2 linked regions of the Variovorax sp. PBL-E5 genome follow. Each later gene encodes a partner of the first gene's protein in a complex. Links are inferred from orthologs where the notes say so. Each region holds a gene or a part of one and is shown in the gene's direction. Other genes may lie near its edges.

What was found. Proteins that work in one complex are often made in the same cells at the same time.
Region 2: the proteins of dnaX (region 1) and WDLP6_RS13380 are in contact, whole or in part, in a cryo-EM structure (PDB 8GIZ), measured with the Escherichia coli proteins. The link is inferred for Variovorax sp. PBL-E5 from one-to-one orthologs.

The regions. Positions count from the first base shown.
Region 1 is NZ_LR594671.1:2,972,166-2,976,219, reverse strand. Bases 328-3,218 are described here. They hold dnaX (DNA polymerase III subunit gamma/tau), read left to right. Parts: upstream 328-775; coding sequence 776-2,662; downstream 2,663-3,218. Other genes in these bases: recR (recombination mediator RecR), read left to right, coding at 3,048-3,218; WDLP6_RS14445 (YbaB/EbfC family nucleoid-associated protein), read left to right, coding at 2,702-3,034; WDLP6_RS14460 (DUF6538 domain-containing protein), read right to left, coding at 328-459. Also shown: more of WDLP6_RS14460, read right to left, coding at 1-327; more of recR, read left to right, coding at 3,219-3,641; WDLP6_RS14435 (MAPEG family protein), read left to right, coding at 3,662-4,051. UniProt on the Escherichia coli protein: Part of the beta sliding clamp loading complex, which hydrolyzes ATP to load the beta clamp onto primed DNA to form the DNA replication pre-initiation complex.
Region 2 is NZ_LR594671.1:2,740,500-2,744,662, reverse strand. The notes cover bases 855-3,854. They hold WDLP6_RS13380 (DNA polymerase III subunit delta'), read left to right. Parts: upstream 855-1,844; coding sequence 1,845-2,864; downstream 2,865-3,854. Other genes in these bases: WDLP6_RS13370 (TatD family hydrolase), read left to right, coding at 3,356-3,854; WDLP6_RS13375 (PilZ domain-containing protein), read left to right, coding at 2,861-3,235; tmk (dTMP kinase), read left to right, coding at 1,186-1,848; mltG (endolytic transglycosylase MltG), read left to right, coding at 855-1,189. Also shown: CAF17-like 4Fe-4S cluster assembly/insertion protein YgfZ, read right to left, coding at 1-86; more of mltG, read left to right, coding at 170-854; more of WDLP6_RS13370, read left to right, coding at 3,855-4,162; WDLP6_RS13365 (ankyrin repeat domain-containing protein), read left to right, coding at 4,159-4,163. UniProt on the Escherichia coli protein: Part of the beta sliding clamp loading complex, which hydrolyzes ATP to load the beta clamp onto primed DNA to form the DNA replication pre-initiation complex.

The DNA.
Region 1 (4,054 bases):
GTCAACCAGTTCCCCGCGTTCATCCTCCGTGGCCCCGCTCAGGTCATCGACACGGCGCTCGGTAGGGGTGGCCTGTGGAATGCTCAAGCGCACGCGGCTGCGCCGCACGCGGGCCATCTCAGCGAGCATCGGCAGATCGGAACGAAGAAAGTCATCGCGACCGAGCACAACGGCGCGGATGCGTGCGGCCAGGAGCGCAGCCATGTCAGGCGTTATCGCGTCCACCGGCGAGGGGTTGAGTTCGCTGCGCGTGGCCTCGAAGTCGGCGAGCCACTCGGCACGCTTCACGGTGCCCTGTAGGGTGGCCTCTCGGCGGTCGCTGGTGCCAAGCGCAATGTTCATCGCACGCTTGCCGTAGACCTCGCGAAGGTCAGGTGGAACGACGATGTTGATGTACCAACGGGAGCCGCGCTGATTCAAACCCGTGAGGGTGCTTGCCATGTCTTTCTCCAAGGTCATGGCTGTGCGAGGTTCTACAGTTAGGTTCTACAGTCAGGGGCTCGTAACCCCTTGTCAGCGCTTAAGTTCTTGAGAACAAAAGGCTTTTTGGAATGAGGTTGACGAGCCTTACCCCCGGCACTGACTACGCAGTTAGGGCTGCTTGGTTCCCCACCTGACCCGGTTGGCCACTTCACCATGCGGGGAGGCCCGTCAGCCTGCATTGTAGGCGAGCGGATTCACCGAGGTGCCAGCGGGGTTTGCGGCGCGCGAGGAATCGTCGGCCGCGTGCGGGCGCGCAGGAATGTTCGCCCGGCGCGCGACCTAAAATGCGCCGATGGCTTATCTCGTGCTCGCTCGCAAACACCGTCCGAAGACCTTCAGCGAGATGGTGGGCCAGGAGCATGTGGTCCAGGCGCTCGAGAACGCGCTGACCTCGCAGCGCCTGCATCACGCCTATCTTTTTACCGGCACGCGCGGCGTCGGCAAGACCACGGTGTCGCGCATCCTGGCCAAGTCGCTCAACTGCCAGGGGCCGGACGGGCAGGGCGGCATCACCGCCACGCCCTGCGGCGTGTGCCAGGCCTGCAAGGACATCGACAGCGGCCGCTTCGTCGACTACACCGAACTCGATGCCGCCTCGAACCGCGGCGTCGACGAGGTGCAGGCGCTGCTGGAGCAGGCGGTCTACAAGCCGGTGCAGGGCCGCTTCAAGGTCTTCATGATCGACGAAGTGCACATGCTCACCGGCCATGCCTTCAACGCGATGCTGAAGACGCTGGAGGAGCCGCCCGAGTACCTCAAGTTCGTGCTCGCCACGACCGATCCGCAGAAGGTGCCGGTCACCGTGCTGTCGCGCTGCCTGCAGTTCAACCTGCGGCCGATGGCGCCCGAAACCGTGCTCGAACATCTCACGCAGGTGTTGCAGACCGAAGCGGTCCCGGCCGAGCCGCATGCGCTGCGCTTGATCGCGCGGGCCGCGCGCGGCTCGATGCGCGATGCGCTGTCGCTCACCGATCAGGCGATCGCGTTCGGCAACGGCGAGCTGCTCGAAGTCGGTGTGCGCCAGATGCTCGGCAGCGTCGACCGCGGCCATGTGTTCCATCTGATCGAGGCGCTGGCGCAGGGCGACGGCAAGACGGTGGTCGAGACCTCCGAGGCCTTGCGCCGCGATGGCTTTTCCGCCGCTTCCATGCTCGAGGAGATGACCGCCGTGCTGCAGGGCATGGCGGTGTTGCAGGCCGTGCCGTCGCGTGCCGAGACCGACAATGCGACCGACCCGGATGCGGCAGAGACCGCGCGTCTCGCCGCCCTGATGCCGGCCGACGAAACGCAATTGCTCTACAGCCTCTGCCTGCATGGCCGCGGCGAACTGGGTCTGGCGCCCGACGAGTACGCGGCGCTCACGATGGTGCTGCTGCGGCTGCTGGCCTTCAAGCCGGCCGACACGGCCAGCGCGGAAAAAAAAACTCTGAATGAAGCGCCGCGCGCCGTGGTGCCCGCCCCGACTGCCGGCGCAGTGAGCGCCGAGGCCGTCGATGCGGTGCGTTCGCGCAGTGATGCGCCTTCGCCTTCACCGGCAGCACCCGCACCCTCGGAACCGGCACCAGCACGCACGGCGGCGCCTGCCGCATCGACTGCGCCGCCCGGCCAGCGCTTGCCTGTCCTCCACGCGCCCGCACTCGCTGCCTCGGCACCCCCGAGACCGGCCGCGGCTGCGGATGCCGGCCCCGCGGCCGCGAAGGTCATGGCGATGCAGGTGCGCGTGCAGCCGCCGCCCGGCGCGCGCGAGGCGCCGCGCGAGAGCATGCCGGGCGCCGTCTCGGCACCCATCGTCCCCACCGAGGAGGGCGACTTCTGGCATGCGATCGTCACGCGCATGGTCGCGGCCGAGGCCATCACGGCGCTGGCGCGCGAACTCGCGCTGCAGTCGCAGCTGGTGGCGCGCGATGTCGACCAGTGGCTGTTGCGCGTCGAGCGCGAATCGCTCAACCAGACGGCCAGCCGCGAGAAACTGCAGGCTGCGCTCGCGGCGCTGGGGCACGAGATCCGGATCGCGATCGAGATCGGCAGCGTCGCCGACAGCCCGGCGCGCCGCAACAGGCAGGCGGCCGAGGAGCGCCAGCGCGTGGCCGAGGAAGCGATACGCAGCGATCCCGAGGTGCAGTCGATGATGCGCGACTGGGATGCGAAGATCGTCCCGGGTACGCTGCGGCCCGCTTGAGCTTTTTCTTTTCTTCCAATCAACGACACAGGATCAACGATGTTCAACAAAGGACAACTGGCCGGCCTCATGAAGCAGGCGCAGGCGATGCAGGACAACCTCAAGAAGGCGCAGGAAGAGCTGGCCACCATCGAGGTCGAGGGCGAATCCGGTGCCGGCCTGGTGAAGGTGGTGATGACGTGCAAGCACGACGTCAAGCGCATCACCATCGACCCGAGCCTCTTGGCCGACGACAAGGACATGCTGGAAGACCTCGTGGCTGCAGCCTTCAACGCCGCGGTGCGCAAGGCCGAGGAGACCAGCGAGCAGAAGATGGGCAAGCTCACCGCCGGCATGCCGGGCCTGCCTCCCGGCATGAAGCTGCCGTTCTGATGCCCGCCCTCTGATGGCGGCCGATTCGAGCTCGCTCGACGCGCTGGTCGACGCGCTGCGGCGGCTGCCCGGCGTCGGCGTCAAGTCGGCTTCGCGCATGGCCTTCCATCTGCTGCAGCATGACCGCCAGGGTGCGCAGTTGCTTGCGCGCGCCTTGCAGCAGGCGGCCACGCAAGTGCGGCATTGCGAGCGCTGCAACACCTTCACCGAGGCACCGGTGTGCAGTGTGTGCCTCGACCCGCGCCGCGATGCCACCAAGCTGTGCGTGGTCGAGACGCCGGCCGACCAGGCGGCGCTCGAGCGCACGGGCGTGTTTCGCGGCTATTACTTCGTGCTGATGGGCAAGCTCAGTCCGCTCGACGGCATCGGGCCGAAGGACATCGGCCTGGCACGGCTGTTCGAGCGCGCGCTCGACGGCACGGTGAGCGAAGTGATCCTCGCCACCAATTTCACTGCCGAGGGCGAAGCGACGGCGCACGTCATCGGCGAGGCGTTGAAGCAGCGCGGCCTCACGGTGACGCGGCTCGCGCGTGGCGTGCCGGCCGGCAGCGAACTCGAATACGTCGACCTCGGCACCATCGCCCATGCGCTGGTCGATCGCCGCTGATTGCATTCCTGGAGACGAGCATGAGCTTTTCGCTGCCGCTGGCTTACTGGTGCGTTCTGGCCGCTGCGTTGCTGCCCTACGCATCGGCCTACATCGCGAAGGCGGGCAATTTCGGGCCGCGCGACAACCAGGCACCGCGCGAATGGGGTGCGCGCCAGAGCGGCTGGCGTGCGCGGGCCAACGGTGCGCAGGCCAACAGCTTCGAAGGGCTGGCGTTCTTCATCGGCGCGGTGATCATCGCCCGCCAGCTCGGCGCTGCGCAGGCACGGCTGGACATGCTGGCCGCGGCCTACGTGCTGCTGCGCATCGTCTACATCGCGCTCTACGTGAAGGGCGCGGGCGCGGCGCGCAGCGCGGTCTGGGCGCTCGCATTCGCGGTCAATATCGCGATCCTTTTCGTCGGCCGCTAGCGG
Region 2 (4,163 bases), 230 kb from region 1 along the record:
AGGAAGTCGGCGGCATCGGGGCCTTCGGCGCGAATCACACCGAGGTGAGGGAGGGCGGTGACGCCATTCAGAACGACAGAGGTCATCGCTGAATTATCATGGTCGGCTTCGTTCCGTTCGACCCGCAGGGCTACCTGTTTTCTGTGTCCGCCTCTCTCCATCGGAATCCGTGCGCCGCTTCTTTCTCAAGCTCTTTCTCCTGGCTGCCGTGCTTGTGCTCGGCGCCGGCGCGGCAGGTCTGTGGTGGGTGAACCAGCCGCTGAAGCTGCCTGCGCCGGCCGTCGACCTGTCGGTCGAACCCGGCACCACGCCGCGCGGCATCGCGCAGGCCATATCGGACGCCGGCGTGGGCGCGCCCGCGCCACTGCTCTATGGATGGTTCCGCTTCTCAGGGCAGGCGCGGCAGATCCGGGCCGGCAGCTACGAATTGGAGCGCGGCGTCACGCCGCGCCTGCTGCTGAACATGCTGGTGCGCGGCGAGGAAGCCACGCGCAGCGTGGTGCTGGTCGAAGGGTGGAACTTCCGCCAGGTGCGCGCCGCCCTGGCCAAGGCCGATCAATTGAAGCCCGAGACCGTCGGCCGGACGGACGAGGAGGTGATGGCCCTGCTCGGCAAGCCGGGCCTGCACCCCGAAGGCCGCTTCTTCCCGGACACCTATACCTATTCCAAGGGTTCGACGGATGTGGCGCTGCTGCAGCGCGCCATGCGCGCGATGGACAAGAGGCTGGATGCCGCCTGGGCTGCGAGAGCGTCCAGCCTGCCGCTCAAGACGCCCGATGAGGCGCTGATCTTGGCCAGCATTGTCGAAAAGGAGACAGGCAAGGCCAATGACCGTGCCGAGATCGCAGCGGTCTTCGTCAATCGCCTGCGTGCGGGGATGCCTTTGCAGACCGATCCGTCGGTGATCTATGGCCTCGGCACGCGCTTCGACGGCAACCTGCACAAGAAGGATCTCCAGACCGACACGCCGTGGAACACCTATCTGCGCGGCGGCCTGCCGCCGACGCCGATCTCGATGCCCGGCAAGGCGGCGCTGCTGGCGGCGGTGCAGCCGGCGCAGAGCAGCTCGCTCTATTTCGTGTCGCGCGGTGACGGTTCGAGCCAGTTCAGCAACTCGCTCGACGAGCACAACCGCGCGGTGAATCGTTATCAGCGGGGCGGCGACCCCAGCCAGCGGAGCGGCCAATGAAGGGATTGTTCCTGACGCTCGAGGGCATCGACGGCGCCGGCAAGTCGAGTCACATCGATGCGCTTGAAGCGCTGTTCAAGGCCGAAGGCCGGCAGGTCACGCGCACGCGCGAGCCGGGCGGCACGCCGATCGCCGAGATCCTGCGCACGATGATTCTGGAGCAGCCGATGGACCCGCTGACCGAATCGCTGCTCGTCTTCGCGGCCCGTCGCGATCACGTGGTGCGGGTCATCGAACCCGCGCTGGCGCGCGGCGACGTCGTGCTGTGCGACCGCTTCACCGACGCCACCTTCGCCTACCAGGGCGCGGGCCGAGGCTTCGACACGGCCGTGTTGTCGATGCTCGAAGAATGGGTGCAGGGAGGAGGGCGCAGCGCCGGACCCGAGGCCTTGCTGCAGCCCGACGTCACGCTCTGGTTCGATCTGGCGCCGGAGCTGGCGGCCGAGCGGCTGGCCGGTGCGCGGCTGCCGGACAAGTTCGAGTCGCAGCCTGTCGAATTCTTCCGGCAGGTCGCGGCCGGCTATGCCCAACGGGCCGCAGAGACATCGCGTTTCCTTCGGATCGATGCGAGCCAGTCGCGCGATCAGGTCTGGCAACAGGTCGAGGCTGCCCTGGCCGGGCGCGGCGTGGTCGCGTCGCGGATCGGGAGGGCATCATGAACGCGTCCGCCCTGTCGCCGTGGTTGCGCGAGCCGCTGGTCGAACTGCTGCGTCAGCGCGGCCATGCCTGGCTGCTGCAAGGCCCTTCCGGCCTGGGGCAATACGAACTCGGCCTGGCGCTCGCAGCGGCCTGGCTGTGCGAGCAACGGGACGAGGAAACGGGCGAGGGCGCCTGCGGCCACTGCCCCAGCTGCCATGCGATCCAGGTGCGCACGCACGCCGATCTCTGCATGCTCATGCCCGAGGTGGCCATGCAGGAACTGGGCTGGCCGCTCGACGAAAAGGCCCAGGCCGACATCGACGACAAGAAGCGCAAGCCCAGCCGAGAGATCCGCGTCGAAGCGATGCGCGATGCGGTCGGCTTCGCACAGCGCACCAGCGGGCGAGGGCGAGGGAAGGTCGTGCTGGTCTATCCGGCCGAGCGCATGAACACCGTCACCGCGAACACGCTGCTGAAGACGCTCGAAGAGCCGGTCGGCGATGTGCGTTTCGTGCTCGCCACGGAGGCCGCGTGGCAACTGCTGCCGACGATCCGCAGCCGTTGTCTGGGGTTCACCTTGCCGTGGCCTGCGAGCGAGGAAGCGCGGGACTGGCTGGTGGCACAAGGCGTGCCGCCAGCGGATGCGCTCGGCTTGCTGCGCAGTGCCGGCGGCCGGCCCAGCGATGCGCTGCGATTGGCGGGCCAGGGACAATCGCCCAAGGCCTGGGCCTTGCTGCCCAAGGCCATGTCGCGCGGCGATGCGAGCGCCCTGGCGGACCATGCGCCATCGCAGGCCATCGGTGTGCTGCAGAAGCTGTGCCATGACCTGATGGCGGCGGGCAATGGCGCCGCGCCGCGCTTCTTCGAAGCCGCGGATCTGCCGCCAGCCCCTTCGCGGGTTGCGCTGGCCCGCTGGTCGAAGTCGCTCGCAAACGCGGCAAAAACCGCAGAACATCCGTTCAATGCAGGGCTGATGCTCGAGGCGCTTGTGAGCGAAGCGCGAACCACCCTAAACTCGGCGGGTCGTCGCCCATGAACACACCTGCACCACCCACGCCCCCCGCACCCGCCCGGCCCAGCGTCATTCAGCTGGCCATCAAGGAAAAAGGGGCTCTCTATGCAGCGTACATCCCGCTGTTCGCCGAGGGTGGGATCTTCATCCCGACCTCGCGCGAGTACCGCCTCGGCGACGATGTCTACGTGCTGCTCACCCTGCCTGAAGATCCACAGCGTTATCCGGTGGCCGGCAAGGTCGCCTGGATCACGCCGGCGCGCGCCGCTGGCAATCGTGCACCGGGTGTCGGCATCCGTTTCCCGGCCGACGAGAAGTCACGCCAGCTCAAGGCCCGGATCGAAGAGGCGCTGGGCGGCACGATGGCGTCCGACCGCCCAACACAAACTATTTGACTCGCCCCCAGGCTTGCCCACTTCGTGTGGCCGCCAACCCCCCTGCCGGGGGCGATACCGGCGGACCGGCTGAGCCGGATCCGCAGTATCTCTGAACTGGGGTGCGGGCACTAAACCACGATGTTCACCGATTCCCACTGTCACCTTACTTTTCCCGAGTTTGCGGATCAGATGCCGCAGATCCGTGCCGCAATGGCGGCGGCGCAAGTCGATCGGGCGCTGTGCATCTGCACGACGCTCGAGGAATTCGGCGACGTGCAATCGTTGGCGGCGCGCTATGACAATTTCTGGGCCAGCGTCGGCGTGCATCCAGACAACGAGGACATCGCCGAGCCGACCGTGGCCGATCTGGTCCGGCGCGCGGCGCTGCCCAAGGTGATCGCGATCGGCGAAACCGGGCTGGACTACTACCAGATGGAGGAGCGAAAGGGCGGCCGAAGCATCGCGGACATGGAATGGCAACGCGACCGGTTCCGGGTGCACATTCGCGCTGCGCAAGAGACGCGCAAGCCGCTCGTGATTCACACGCGGGACGCTTCAGCCGACACACTGGCGATCCTCAGGGAGGAGGGCGAGGACGGTGCGGGCCGCGCGGCCGGCGGCGTCTTCCATTGCTTCACCGAAACCGCGGAGGTGGCGCGTGCGGCCCTCGATCTCGGGTTCTACATCTCCTTCTCCGGCATTCTGACTTTCAAGAAGGCACAGGATCTGCGTGACGTGGCCGGGTTCGTTCCGCTGGACCGGATGCTGATCGAAACCGACAGTCCCTATCTCGCGCCTGTCCCGTACCGGGGCAAGACCAACAACCCGTCCTATGTGCCTTTTGTCGCGCAACAGATCGCCCAGGTGCGCCAGTTGCCGGTCGAAGCGATCGCCGAGGCCACCAGCACCAACTTCGAAGCCCTCTTTCCTGGGGCGAAAATATGAG